2 regions of the Pediococcus pentosaceus ATCC 25745 genome follow, and region 1 is predicted to be linked to the other one. Evidence: predicted binding sites of a transcription regulator. Region 1 holds the regulator's gene; the other holds the start of a gene.
The links. The regulator Rex, encoded in region 1, represses fermentation and respiration genes when NADH is low (regulators of the CRP and FNR family bind a similar motif). The targets are predictions, from matches to a motif close to TTGTGAANTANTTCACAA.

Region 1 (7,776 bases):
TTTTAGCTATGGATACGTCCAACGTTACTTTAAGTGTAGCGGTTTTGGATTCAGAACAATTACTAGCTATGCAAACCACTAATATTAAAAGAAATCATAGTAAACAACTGATGCCAATTATTTCGCAAACTCTTGCAGAAGCAGGGATGGCACTAAACGAAATTGACCGGATTGTTGTTGCCAAAGGACCGGGCTCATATACTGGGTTACGAATCGCCGTTACTACGGCCAAAACATTAGCATTAACGTTAAATGCTGAGTTAGTAGGAGTATCTAGTTTAGAAATGTTGGTTCCTAACGCACCTCAAAATGGTTTAGTAGTCCCATTCTTTGACGCTAGAAATGGAAATGTATTCGCCGGAATTTATGAGAAAAATGGAGAACAAGTTGTAAACGTACTAGCAGACCAACATATTAGTTTTGAAAAATTATTGGCTAAGATTAATGAGTTAGGTCGACCAGTTTACTTTGTATCTTCTCAATTTGAACAATTTCAAACAATGGTAGAAAATACGTTGGTTGTTGTTGCAGAACATTCTGGAAAATTAAACAGTTTACCAAATGCGCATGCATTAGGAATCTTAGGATTACAAAAAACAGAACTTGAAAATGTTTATACTTTTGTACCAGCTTATTTACGAGTGACAGAAGCAGAAAGAAATTGGAAGGAAAAGCATCCAAACGATGAAAACAAAGAATCATATGTTAGACAAATTAATTAATTGGGCTAAATACACTTTTTTTAATCGGACACGACGTTTGCGTGAGGAGGCTTTTGAAATTAAACACCATAATGTTGTAATCGAAGGTGAAAGATATTTTGTAGCGCAGGCTACTAATACCGATATTCCGGAGATATTAACGGTTGAACGTGCTGTGTATGACGGACAAACCCCTTGGGATCGAATGGCCTTTGCCAACGAATTGCGAAGAAAATTAGACCGATTATATTTAGTTATTAGGCATAATGACCAACTGTTGGGCTTTATCGGAGCTTCTTTTGATGATCGTAGTAAAATGGCGCACATTACTAATGTAGCTATCTTACCGGAATATCAAAACCGTGGTATTGGATCGTTTCTAATTGAGTCGATTATTAAAAAAGCTCAATTTATTGAATACAAATCAATCACTTTAGAAGTAAGAAAAAGTAATATTACAGCTCAAGCATTATATTTAAAGATTGGTTTTGAAAAGACAGGAATCAAGAAGAGGTATTATTTCGGCGATCATGAAGATGCAATTGATATGACATTAGATTTGTCGAAGTGGCGAGGAGGATATCGTGGATCAAACTAGTTTAATTTTAGCAATCGAATCAAGTTGTGATGAAACTAGTGTTGCAGTTATTAAAAATGGTGACATTATTTTATCTAACATAATTGCAACACAAATTAATAGCCATCAGCGCTTTGGCGGGGTGGTTCCGGAAGTTGCCAGTCGCCATCATATCGAGCAAATTACCATCTGCATTGAACAAGCCTTAAAGCAAGCTGAAGTACGTAAAGAGGACCTCGATGCTGTAGCAGTTACGTATGGACCCGGATTAGTTGGGGCACTTTTAGTGGGCGTTTCAGCTGCTAAAGCTTTTGCTTTTGCAAATGAATTACCATTAATCCCAGTTAATCACATGATTGGACATATCTACGCTGCACGTTTTGTAAAACCCATTGTTTTTCCAGCCTTAGCTCTCCTTGTTTCGGGGGGTCATACAGAACTAGTATATATGCCAACCGAAAATGAATTTAAAATTATCGGTGAGACTCGTGATGATGCAGCCGGTGAAGCCTATGATAAAGTGGGGCGCGTAATGGGTTTGAAGTATCCAGCGGGTAAAGCAATCGACGAACTTGCTCACCAAGGCGAAGACATCTTCAAGTTCCCACGAGCAATGGAACACGAAGATAATTTTGATTTTAGTTTCAGTGGTTTGAAGAGTGCTTTTATTAATACAGTGCATCATGCAGATCAAATTAATGAAGAACTTAGTAAAAAAGATTTAGCAGCAAGCTTCCAACAAAGCGTGATAGATGTTATCACGGCTAAAACGGTTCGGGCTTGCGAGCAGTTAGAAATAAAACAATTAATTTTAGCTGGAGGAGTTGCAGCTAACCGTGGTTTACGGGATACTTTAGATAAAGAACTTGGCGAAAAATTTAATCATTTAGATTTCGTTAAGGCACCTTTGGATCTTTGTGGTGATAATGGAGCAATGATTGGTGCTGCTGGTGAAATGTTAATGCGACACCAAGTTTTTGCTGATATGACGTTAAATGCTGATCCAAGTTTAGAATTTGATTGGGAACCAGAAGCAATTAAGTAAAGAGTGGGTGAATAAATATGACTGAGCAAATGTATCAAGTTCATCAAGTTATTAAAAAGGAAATTGAAAATCATAATATTTATGGTGCTTCCTATAGCTTGATTACGCCAAAAGAAATTGAAAATCGTTATGAAGGTGTCCAAGGAGAAGGACCATCTGCCGTTTTATTAGATCCTTCAATGATTTATGACCTAAGTACAATGACAGAGGTAGTTGCAACCACAACTCGAATTTTTCAATTACTTGCAATTCGAGAAATTGGCTTAAAAGATCCAGTCACTAAATATTTACCTGGTTTTTCAAATCGAGATATTACGATTCTACATTTATTAACCCATACTAGTGGATTACCAGTAACGGTTAATAAATCGAAACATTTTACAGGAATCGAATTTACTAACGCACTATATTCTGTCGGTCTAGATTTTAAACCTGGTGAAAAAATGCAAGTTTCACCACTTAACTTTGTGGTGCTAGGAATTATTATTCGAACAGTAGACGGTTCCATTGATCGTGCTGTTCAAGATCGCATTTTATATCCACTAGCAATGACTAATACTGGTTTTAATTTAAACCGTCCTAAGGCTCGCTTTGTACCAACTAGAAAAGATGCTAAGCGAGGACAAATCCAAGGACAAGTTGAAGATCAATTGGGCTTGTTGTTGAATGGAGAAAGTGGTTACACTGGATTATTTTCAACCTTGAATGATTTAACAGTATTTGTTGAAATGATGTTAAACCGTGGTAATTATCAAGGAAAAGAAGTCCTTGATCCACAGCTATTTGATACGATGGAAAAATTCAACATTGATGGGCAATCACTTGGTTGGAGTCGTTTTAGCGCCAATGCTGACGTATTTTATGGCAGTAGTCCAACTGGGGTTATCGCATTTAATGTTAAGAAAAAACAAGGTATGGTCGTTCTTCATAACTTTGTGGAAAATAATCAAGTTCATGCCAAAATGTTAACAGGATTATTAAAGGTAATTCAGTAGAAAAGGTGGAAGAAAAAATGGATGATAATAAAATCTCATTGGCAACAACTCGTCGTTTACCATTATACTACCGTTGCTTGAGTGAACTAAATGAAAAAGGCGAAGATAAAGTCTCTTCAGCCGTTTTGGAACGGTTATTAAAAATCGACGCTGCAACCGTACGTCGTGATTTTTCTTATTTTGGTCAAATGGGGCGACGTGGATATGGATATGATGTGAAGATTTTATTGGAATTATTTAACGACGTTTTAAAACAAGATACAGCTGCTAATGTTGCCATTGTTGGTGTAGGTAATTTGGGGCATGCGTTAATTAACTTCAAGTTTCATAAGACGGGCAATGCTCGGATTAAAATGGCATTTGACGTTAATCCTGAGGTAGTAGGTACGATTCAAAGCGAAGTTCCGGTCTATGATATTAATGAAATCAAGCAACGTGTTAGAGATGAGAAGATTGAAGTAGCCATTTTAACAGTGCCTAATTCACAAGCACAACGGGTTACCGATTTACTTGTAGAAGCAGGCATCAAAGGAATTATGAATTTCACCACTGAAATTATTGATGTACCTTATAATGTAACTATCCATGATGTTGATTTATCTCTAGAATTACAAGCCTTGATTTACTCAATGGATCAAGATTAAAAAATACAAAAAGCTATGACTCAATTTCTAAACGACGGATAAGTCGCTTATTAAGTCATAGCTTTTTTATTTTAGTTTATAAAATATGAATTTGATTTTCTTCACATTGATCAATCATCGATTGAGGCCAGACACTAGCTTGAACTTCACCAACATGGGCTTTACCTAATAGCAACATGCAAAGACGTGATTGACCAATTCCACCGCCAATGGTGTAGGGCAGTTGATGATTCAACAACATTTGATGATAAGGGAGATGGATTCGATCCTCTGCGTTAGCTATTTTTAGTTGTTTTAGCATCGACTCTTCACTAACTCTGATTCCCATGCTAGAAATTTCAAGGGCTTTTTGAAGAGGTTCATACCAAAATAAAATATCGCCGTTTAATTGCCAATCATCGTAATCTGGTGCGCGTCCATCATGACGTTCACCACTTTTTAGCGTCCCACCAATTTGCATTAAGAAAACGCAACCCAGTTCTTTACAGATGGCGTCCTCGCGTTCTTTAGGAGTTAATTTCGGAAAACGATCCTCTAATTCTTGGGTAGTGACAAAATGAATTTGATCAGGAAGATGATAGACGGCTTCAGGATATTTATACCAAACTTCGTGCTCCATGTGTTTGATTACTTTAAAAATTGTTTGAACTGTTTCTTTAAGGGTAGTTAGATTACGCTCACTTTGATCGATAACTTTTTCCCAGTCCCATTGATCAACATAGATGGAATGAATATTATCAAGATCTTCGTCTTTACGAATGGCATTCATATTAGTATAAAGTCCACTGTGCATCTCGAAATCAAAGCGTTTCAAAGCAACTCTTTTCCATTTAGCTAGAGAGTGGACGATTTCGATGCTGGTTTCAGGCATATCTTGCATAGAGAAGGAAACTGGGGTTTCAACTCCATTTAAATTATCGTTTAACCCAGTGGCACTAGGAACGAACATTGGTGCAGAGAGACGTGAGAGGTTGAGTTCTTTTCCAAATTCATCTTGAAAAGTTTCGCGGATGTAGCGAATGGCCTCTTGGGTTTGACGTACTGATAATTTTGGATCGTATGATGCAGGAATAATTAAATCCATAATTGATTCTCCTTTAATAAATTAGATTTTAAGGATAAAAGAAAAAGCCTTTCATCCATGACAAGGGACGAAAGACTTTCCGCGGTACCACCCAAGTTGCCTATATTTAATAAGCCACCTCAATAAGAGTACAAACATACTCCTCCGATTGGTAACGTACCGGTCACGTCTAAGCCTACTTTAGCCTATGCTATTTCAGTTAGAAACTAAGAAAGTGTTATTCAAAAGTATCAGGGTCTGATTGGGTTCCCACTTATCCCAACTCACTGACAGAATGATAAATTCTACTCGTCTCTCTTTTTGTCTTCATTGATTTTTAATTTGATTATCATATTATCATAAGAAACTGAAGTTGTAAAACATAAATTTGTTGACAGATAAATAAAAAAGCGTATTTTAAAAATAAAACTAGGTGGAAAGTATGATAACTTCAGATGCATTGTTAGTGATTGATTTACAAAATGGAGTATGCAGAGGTAGAACAGATATTGATCATTTAGAAAAATTAATTTTACAAGTAAACCAATTAATTCAGTGTTATCGAAAAAAGGAAAAAGAGATTATTTTTATTCAGCACAACGAGGTTGGATTAGTGTGTGGCTCTACTAATTGGAAAATTCTTCCTGAAATAAATAACAAAATAACAGACATTTATGTAGATAAAACCCATGCTAACTCTTTTTATCTCACTAATTTAGAAAAAATTTTAAAAAGCAAAAACATTCATTCAATCGAGATTTGTGGGGCTCAAACGCAATATTGTATTGATAGTACAGTTAAAATGGCGCATGGACTAGGCTATAACTTACAAATGCAGAAAAATGGTACAACAACTTATGATAATGAATTTATGACTGCTAAGGATACAATCGATTTTTATGAAGATATTTGGAAAGATCGCTTTTTAAAACTATATTAATTTCCAAAAAGCTTTGATGTAGCTAAATACTGCATTAAGGCTTTTTTTTATTAATTTCCGAGCTTTTAATTAACGTATCGAACTGTTTATTTTTAAAAAACGAACTTTTTATTAAAAAATAAAATAAAAAGTTCGTAAAATATCTTGATAAAACTAATTTTACTTGTTACACTGAACTTGAAATTTGATACAGCATTTAAATTTGGAAGGGAATTGTCATGAGAAAAGTCGCAGTAGTTATGGGTTCAATTTCTGATTGGTCAACCATGAAACTGGCCACAGATATACTTGATGAATTTGAAGTCGATTATGATCGTCATATTATTTCAGCACATCGGATGCCGAAAGTATTACAGAAGTTTGGTGAACAAGCACAAGAAAATGGATATGCCGTGCTGATTGCAGGAGCTGGCGGAGCAGCTCATTTACCGGGAATGTTAGCAGCCAACACAATTTCACCTGTAATTGGGGTTCCTATTGAAAGTCATGCATTACACGGAATGGATTCATTACTATCAATTGTCCAAATGCCTAGTGGAGTCCCCGTTGCGACTACGGCTATTGGGAGTGCAGGTGCTAAAAATGCCGCTTTATTAGCAGCTGAAATTTTAGCGTTAACCGATAAAAAAGTTGCTGAAAAATTAATTGAATTCCGTCAAAAACAGACTCAGGAGGCTATTGAGAGTGAAAAGCAATTCTGAAAAAGGGATTATTTTACCACCGGCAACAATTGGGATTATTGGTGGTGGACAGTTAGGTCAAATGATGGCGTTAGCGGCTAAAGCTATGGGATATAAGGTGGGGGTTCTAGATCCTACGCGAGATTGCCCAACCAGCCAAGTTTGTGATTTTCAGATTGTAGCCGAATATACTGACCATCACGCCTTAATGCAAATGGCGGAGCAGAGCGATGTTTTAACTTATGAATTTGAGAATGTTGATTTAGCTAGTTTGAAAGTAGCACAAGAATTGGTAACCATTCCGCAGGGAACCAACTTACTAGCTATTACTGGAGACCGAATCCGAGAAAAAAATTTTTTGAGTAGTCATGGAATTCCGGTTACCTCCTATCAAGTTGTTGAAAAGCCTACTGATTTAGAAATGGCAATTGCTAAATTAGGTTATCCAAGCATTTTGAAAACTAGTGAAGGAGGTTACGACGGACATGGACAACAAGATATTAATTCCGAAGCGGATTTACTTGCTGGACAACGTTTAGTAGCCCAAGCTCCATGTATATTGGAACAACGTCAAAATTTTACTAAAGAATTATCTGTCATGGTAACGCGCAGCCGCGAAGGAATCGTCCAATGTTTTCCAGTAGCCGAGAATGAACATCAGCACCACATTCTACATCAAAGCATTGTACCAGCCCGGGTTTCTCAAAACGTACAAGATAATGCTCGAAAAATTGCTCAAAAAATTGCTCAGAAATTAGAACTAAGGGGCGTTTTAGGAATCGAATTTTTTATGCTAGAAAATGGCCAATTATTGGTTAATGAAATGGCACCAAGGCCACATAATTCGGGACATTATTCCATCGAAGCATGTAATATTTCGCAGTTCGAAGCCCACATTCGGAGTATTTGTGGATTGGCTTTACCAAAAGTCACACAAACTACACCAGCGGTGATGGTAAATCTTCTCGGGCAGCACCTTGAAGCTGCTCGTCAGAAGTTAGTTCAAAGACCCGATTGGCATTTTCATGACTATGGGAAAGTCGAAAGTCGAGTGAATCGAAAAATGGGACACATCACAATATTAGGTGATATTCAAAAAAGCTTAGATTCAATTAAATCAGAAAACATTTG
Region 2 (7,776 bases), 590 kb from region 1:
CTGCATCTTCAAAATGTGCTTTAACAAAACTACCTTGGCCTTGGCGTCTTGTTATGTAGTGTTTCTCTTCTAATTCTGCTAACGCTTTACGAACGGTAATTCTACTGACGTCATATTGTTCGCATAGTAGTTTTTCTGACGGAAGTTTGGAATTAACTACTAATTCACCACTTTCTATTTTTCTAATTAATTCCGCACTTATTTGTTTATATTGCCAGAGCGGCTGTCTTTTCATCCCTTATCACCAACTTGTTATATTGATATAACAACCACAAACATAGTATAAGGCCATTATAAAAAATAAGCAAGCGCTTTCATATAATTTAATTTCTAATATGCTATTAATGTAACATAAAAAACACATTGTCATTGCTTCTACAATTGCTCTAACACCAATCGTTTAAAAGCGTTGATAATATGTTTTTGTACTGTGAAAATATTTTAGATTTTTTACTACAAATCAGGATCCATCTTAAACGTCAACTTCGACAATTCCGCTCCCTGTTTCGTTAGTTCTGCTAGAAGTTTTTTAGTTTCATCATTATAATGCTGGGCGATTAAATGATTTTGTTCAGTTAAATAGTCCGTAAGCTGGGTTCCCTCAAGTCTTTCAGCTTGCTGGTCAACCTCACTAATCTTCGTTCTTGCCCACTGTGATAATTCCTTTTGATAATCTAGGTCCGCTTGGATAAATTCCGCATAATGCGATTCAACGACCATTGCTAATGTTTCATATAACCAGTAGGCGCTGTCTAACGACATTTGTTCAGGTAATTCTCGATATGAAACGTCTGTATCATTTGCATTCGTGAAGAACGGAACGTGTGGACAGAAACTGGGCACGCCAAATCCAATCCATTGCACTCCGGCAGCACCATTTTTACGACTATCGCGCATTTGGAGAATGTGTGAATTAGCAGTTCTCGATAGCGAAATGGCCCGATAAGTCTTGCGATCGTGCTCACTTCCGCTTCCGAGAGGATCGTATTTAGTTTCGTTATAGTGGGATTTCAAAATATATTGAATATCCTCAACTGCAATTTTCCGGCTAGCCTTCCGAATAAATGGTAGTTCTGGAGATTCAGGGTCCTGGTCAATTTCTGGATTCAAGTACCTTTGGGCAAACCAAACCCGTGGAGTATTGTAATGATGATCTTTTTCAGTATCCGTTCCAAAAATGTGACGGAAGTTCCACCGATCTCGGTCAGGATTCAAATGATGTTCTTCCACAAATGTTTGAATATTTTCTGACCACATGTAGTTATCGGGATCGTTAAAATCAATATCCTCAATAGCAATTTGGTTAGCTGCCACGGCATAGCAATCGTCTGGAATTCGTACAGCGACCCATTGATGACCGGTCACAATTTCCATATACCAAACTTCATCCGCATCATTAAATTGGACACCATTTCCTTCAGCAGAACCATACTTTTTAACCAGTTCACCCAAATAGCGTACGCCATCGCGCGCCGAATTAATAAAAGGCAATACCAAAGTAGTCATTGAATCTTCTGCCAATCCATTTTTAACAAATGGATCATAAGCCAGTACCCGTTCGTTTGCATAAACACTTTCTGTGGCACTTTCACCAACGTTCTTTTCGTTAAAGCCGTCCTCTTCATTAGGACCATCACTTTCATCCCCATTCGGCGTAGAAGTATAACGATAACCGCTTGCTGGTAAAGGCACCGTCAACCCATTGTAGGGCGATGTATAAGTTTCTTTACGCCCGCTAACTGCTGGTTGTACCAAAAAACGCTTTGGATGAATAGCAATTAGGCGGTCTTCATTTCTAGAAATATACGTCGCTCCATCTAGGGAAGCTGCTTTTCCTACCATGATTGAGGTACATGCTGACAATTCGATTCGATCTTCCATAATATTCTCCTTCGTAAATTTAAGAAATCCGTTTAATAATTTGTTCGTTTTCTTCCAGATGATTTAAATATAACCACAAACGACTGTATAAATACTCGTTAGCTTCGGTAAATTTATGACCTAAATTTTGCCCAATCTCATAGACACTCCGCTTACCATTTACTTGTTGAAATACGAAGCTCCCATATTCGTCCAAATCTAAATAAGTATTTTCGGGAATTTTAAAATTAAGCTTGCGGAAAAATCTTTGAATCCAATGATCTTGTGGCTTAATAATTGTAATAATTCCTTGTTTTAGTTCGTAGTCCACTCGTGGATTCTTTTCAAATACAATCTCCCGTAATTCATCATCTGTTAACTGATACTCATCCCTCGTTTTCATCACTTGGTTTCCGATCTTCTACCTTTTTAATCATGTAAAGTGGTACAACAATGGCAACCGCTAATACAATTAAGATTATGATTCCCATCGCATTTCCGGCGGCAAAACCTTTAGGTGATACATCTTTAAGCAAACCAGTCACGTGTAGAATAATACCAATCAAACCAATGATTGAGCCCCCAGCGATTAAACCTGAAGAAAGACTGACACCACTTTGGATTCTTTTAGCTTTTAATGCTTCTCCCTTAGTTGTCTTATCTACAATCAATTTAAGCAACGCTCCCACTAAAATGATCGAAGTAGTCGAAATTGGTAAGTAGAAACCTAAAGCCACCGTCATAATTGGTAAATCTAGCATCCATAAAACAATCGCCATTACTATTCCGACAATGACCATAATCCATGGTAAATTTCCCGACATAATTCCCGTTGTTAGCGTTGCAATCAAATTGGCTTGGGGTAATCCAAATGGTGGGTTAGAACCGGTCACCTGTAATTGTGGAGCTAGGATCACGGTTGTTCCTACGACCGTAAATACCCCCACAATTCCGGCAATCATGTAGTATTTCATCATCTCACGATTGGAACCACCAATCATATAGTTAACTTTTTGGGTCTGCATATAACCCCCACCAACCGAGATTGCGGTAACAATGAAAACCCCAAATAGCAATAAGATTTCACTGTAGTTCTGATTTGTCCATCCCATTGATACAAAGGCCAAAGTCATAATTACCAATGAAGCAATAGTCATCCCTGACACCGGCGCGTTCGAGCACCCGATGGTTCCTGCTAAACGGGCCGAAACAATTACAAATAATAAAGCTAATAATAGTGAAAGAATTCCACCAATAAGAGCAACTAAAAATGAACCTGAAATAATAAAACCAGCGACAAAAATTAAAATTACCGACAACATCAATGCAATCACACCTAGGGCATTCTTTTCTTCCGTAGCGCTATTGCGAGCGTTGATTACTTTTTTAATTGAAGTCCAGATTACGGGAATCAACTTGATTGCTCCAATGATTCCTCCGCAAAGCATCATTCCAGCCCCAATATACTTGACGTACGATCCAGCGACATCATCCACACCCATTTGTGAAATATGCAAAGCTGCATTATTCCAAACGTGAGCACTTCCGCCAGCCATTTGGGTAAAGTAGCTTACCAACGGAACTACCGCAAAGTTTGAAAGAATCGATCCCGCAAACATCGTTAAAGCTACATCAATTCCAACTACAAAACCGATTCCTGCTAACATCGGATTGACTTCAGTAGACATTTTCCAACGATAAAATGAATTTCCGGTGTAAGTAATCATATTGTTTAGCCACCCGAAAACTTGGGTCGTAACCATGGTAATCAAACCACCAATTCCGAAACCAATTCCTAAGAATTTAAGTGAATCGCCACCACTTTCTGAGGCCACTAACGCTTCCGTAATTGCCATTGATTCGGGATAAGCTAGACGTCCATGTTCTTCTACAATCAGATAATTTTGTACTAACGAAGCACTCCCAATGGCAAATAACACGGCTAAAATTCCCACCATCATTCCGGTCCAAAAATTAACGTGCCCGCCAATTAAAATAATGGCTGGTAAAACGTAAATCATTCCACTGGCAATGGCTTCACCACCGCTCGACATGCCTTGCAGTATATTTTTGCCTAAAATTCCTTTTTTTCTGGCAAAAATACTAACCAATCCTGATCCAATAATTGAACCTGGAATTCCTGCGGCGACCGTTAATCCAGCTTTCATCCCTGAATAAGCCGTTGATGCACCAAAAATAATAGCTAAAATAATCCCCATGATTAAGATGGCTGGACTACCACCTCGTTGCTTTTTAGTGACATACGGTACATGTTTACCGCTTTTTTGCTCCTTATTTTTTGCCAATTTGATTCCCTCTTTCACTCACAAAATATTAATTACCCAATGGCACCTTTATGCGTATCAACAGGAGTAAAGAAGTGATCAATAATCTGTGAAACTCGCTGTAGATCCACATTTCCACCGGAAACTAAAGCTACAACCTTCTTATCTTTAGTCCATTTTGGATCAATCTTACCTGCTTCTAAAGCGGCCGTTGGCAATGCTCCTGCTCCTTCAGCAACCACCTTGGTTCTCTGCATTAAATCTTTCATCGCTTTTGAAATTTCTTCTTCACTAACCAAGACAATCTCATCCACTAGTTTGGAAACAATCCCAAATGTAATATTACCTGGGGTTGCTACATCAGTTCCGTCTGCTAGCGTAAAATCTTGGTGATGTTTAACAATTTTGCCTGCATCAACAGACGCCTTCATGCCATGCACATTTTCCGATTGAACTCCGACGATATGAATTGAAGGATTGATTGATTTTAAAGCCGTGGCGATTCCTGAAATTAGACCACCGCCCCCGACTGGAACTACAACGGTTTCTACATCCACTAAATCTTCTAGAATTTCCAAACCGATAGTTCCTTGTCCAGCACAAATTAAAGCATCATTAAACGGATCTACAATGGTTTTTCCTTCTTTTTCAGCTCTTTCTCGCATCCATTCGTGAGCGTCATCAAAAGTTGCGCCATGAATATCTACTTCCGCTCCATATCCTCGGGTTGCATCGCGCTTCATTTGGGGCGCCTCATCCGGCATCACTACCGTAGTTTTAATTCCCAGCAACTTACCGGTCAAAGCTACTCCTTGTGCATGATTTCCAGCTGAAGCTGTAATTACGCCTCGTTGTTTTTCTTCTTCATTCAAGTGGTTAATTTTGTTATTCGCCCCTCTAAATTTAAAAGAACCGGTTAATTGCATATTCTCTAATTTTAAATAGACATCCCCATGGACAACGTTGTTGCTCAAAAACATGGACTTAACTAATGGTGTCCGACGCGCATATTTTTTAATAACCTCGCGGGCTTCTTCAATCTGGTTTAGATTTAATAAATTATCGGTTGCTGCTACAACTTGGTTTCTGGGTTCTTTCTCTACTAACATCAACGCCACCCCCTTTTTATAGTTTCAGTTCAGTATATGGAAGATTCAAGGAGTCTGCCAAACCTTGATTAGTAATTTTTCCTTCATACAGGTTAATCCCAGATGCTAATGCTGGATCATTTTTACCAGCAGCTTCAATCCCCTGATCGGCTATTTCCAATAGATAATCTAAATTACCGGCAGCCAAAGCCATCGTGGATGTCCGTGGAACTGCTCCTGGTTGATTAGGTACAGCATAGTGAATTACACCATCTTTAATAAAAATTGGATCGTCAATCGTCGTTGGATGGTCAATGGTTTCTACCGTTCCGCCTTGATCAATTGCAATATCAACGATGACTGAGCCCTTCTTCATCTTTTTGACCATCGATTCTTTAACCAACTTGGGTGGCCGAGAACCTGGAATTAAAATGGTCGATATAAATAAATCAGCATCTTTGATTTCTTGGGCTAAATTTGCTTCATTTGACTTAACGACTCGAACTTTTTTACCTTTATATAATTTTTGGAGCTGTTGAATTCTCTGGTCGTTCAATTCAATAATTACCACTGAGCAACCTAATCCCAGTGCTGTATCTGCTGCACCGGTAGCAGCGTTACCGCCACCAAAAATTACAACATTACCCGCTGAAATCATGCCTGGAATTCCTGACAATAAAATACCAGCGCCTTGATGTTGCGCTTCTAAATAATATGCTCCCATGATTACTGAGCGGCGCCCTGCAATTTGGCTCATTGGTGCTAACAGTTCTAGTTTTCCATCTTTGACAATCGTTTCACCACCAATTGCCGTTACTCCTGCTTGCATCATAGCTTCCACGGTAGCTTTTGCAGAGGCTAAATGCTGGAAGCCCCAAACAATCTTACCCTTTTCAAAATATTGATATTCTTCTTCGTCAGGCTCCTTAACTTTAATACACAACTTAGCCTTCCAAGCTTCCGCATGAGAAACAATTTTTCCTCCTGCATTTTCAAATTCTTCATTGGAAAATCCGGCACCAATTCCTGCATCGCGCTCCACAAGAACTTCATTTCCAGCTTCTACCATCTTTTGCACATTTTCAGGTGTGGCTGCTACCCGTCCTTCGCCTTCTTTTTGCTCCTTAATTACAGCAATTTTCATAAAGACACTTCCTTAGAATTTAATTATTTACATGTGTAGTATTGCACAAAGTTAACCAAAATAAAAGGTATCTCCCTTAAAAAAACATTTGTTTCTTTAATTATGTATACTCAAAAAATTTTTTAACCACCAAAAATGCCACGAAAGATTTCTCTTTCGTGGCATTGAATAAATTATTTTTAAGATTTAAATCTTACTGTAAAGCATTATTTGATGTTAACGTATGTCAAACCAAACATGTTGCTAAGGTCTTGTAATTGTTCAGCATCAATTGCAAATGAAAGAACTGTATGGTGTCCACCACCAAGTGTTAGCCAGCCTTCAGCACCTTGCTTCCAACCTTGTTTTGGAGTCCAAAGTTGTTTTGCGACTGGTAGATATGGTGTTTCTTTTTCAGTCTTGTTACCAGTAACATCATATGACATAAGTTTGAATTCGTCGCCATAGTCAGCCATTGTAACGTCAACAGCGTCACCTTCCATACCTGTAAATACAAAACGAGCAGGGTCTTCTTTACCGCCAATGTCCAATGGGTGTACTTCAACACGTGGTGTGTCACTGGCGATTGATGGGTCAACTTCAAGCATATGTGATCCAAGGATTGCTTCATGACCTTCACGAAGATCAAGTGTGTAATCTTCCATAAATACAGTTTGCTTGTTGTGAGCCATAATCTTCAATAAGCGGTCCAAAGCAGCTGTCTTCCAGTCACCTTCGCCAGCAAATCCATAACCTTCAGCCATCAACATTTGTGCTGCTAAACCTGGTAATTGTTCCAAACCAGCTAAGTCTTCAAAGTTAGTTGTGAATGCTGTATATCCACGGTCATCCATGAACTTCTTCAAACCGAAATATTCACGAATTTGATACTTAGTATTGTGTTCGAATTTTTCGGAAGAGTTTTGACCTTCTACAAAGTTGTAGTCATTCTTCATTTCTTCGTACTTCTTGTCAATGTCTTCGTCAGAAACGGCATTAACTTCTTCAACTAGGTCTGCAACACCCCAGTAATCAACTGTCCAGCCAAACTTGATTTGAGCTTCGATCTTGTCACCGTCTGTAACAGCAACGTTACGCATCTTGTCGGCGAAAGTTACGACCTTGATACCGTATGATTCGTTGTATGCAACAGCAACATCCATCCACTTAGCAATTTGTTTTTGAATGCCTTCATCACCCCAGTAACCTGAGATAATCTTGTTGTTCTTACGTAGACGAGCGTTGATGAATGCATATTCACGGTCACCATGAGCTGATTGGTTCAAGTTCATGTAATCAAAGTCAATTGTGTCATATGGAATGTGGTTCAAGAATTGAGTTGCTAAGTGTAGCAATGGTTTTTGGAGTAATTCTGTACCACGAATCCAGTTTTTAGCTGGCGAGAAAGTGTGCATCCATG

Region 2: the regulator Rex is predicted to act here: its motif matches at 6,409-6,426, upstream of ald (alanine dehydrogenase).

Annotation. Positions count from the first base shown of each region.
Region 1 is NC_008525.1:1,440,129-1,447,904, reverse strand. Features, by position in the region: gene tsaB (tRNA (adenosine(37)-N6)-threonylcarbamoyltransferase complex dimerization subunit type 1 TsaB) at 1-722, shown strand, start outside; gene rimI (ribosomal protein S18-alanine N-acetyltransferase) at 703-1,299, shown strand; gene tsaD (tRNA (adenosine(37)-N6)-threonylcarbamoyltransferase complex transferase subunit TsaD) at 1,286-2,323, shown strand; gene PEPE_RS07130 (serine hydrolase domain-containing protein) at 2,341-3,318, shown strand; gene PEPE_RS07125 (redox-sensing transcriptional repressor Rex) at 3,336-3,962, shown strand; gene asnA (aspartate--ammonia ligase) at 4,039-5,046, opposite strand; T-box leader at 5,107-5,356, opposite strand; gene PEPE_RS07115 (cysteine hydrolase family protein) at 5,468-5,965, shown strand; gene purE (5-(carboxyamino)imidazole ribonucleotide mutase) at 6,184-6,666, shown strand; gene purK (5-(carboxyamino)imidazole ribonucleotide synthase) at 6,650-7,776, shown strand, end outside.
Region 2 is NC_008525.1:196,098-203,873, reverse strand. Features, by position in the region: gene agaB (PTS galactosamine transporter subunit IIB) at 1-235, opposite strand, end outside; gene PEPE_RS00830 (C69 family dipeptidase) at 454-1,881, opposite strand; gene PEPE_RS00825 (PqqD family peptide modification chaperone) at 1,901-2,263, opposite strand; gene PEPE_RS00820 (OPT/YSL family transporter) at 2,247-4,166, opposite strand; gene tdcB (bifunctional threonine ammonia-lyase/L-serine ammonia-lyase TdcB) at 4,199-5,254, opposite strand; gene ald (alanine dehydrogenase) at 5,271-6,377, opposite strand; gene araA (L-arabinose isomerase) at 6,584-7,776, opposite strand, start outside.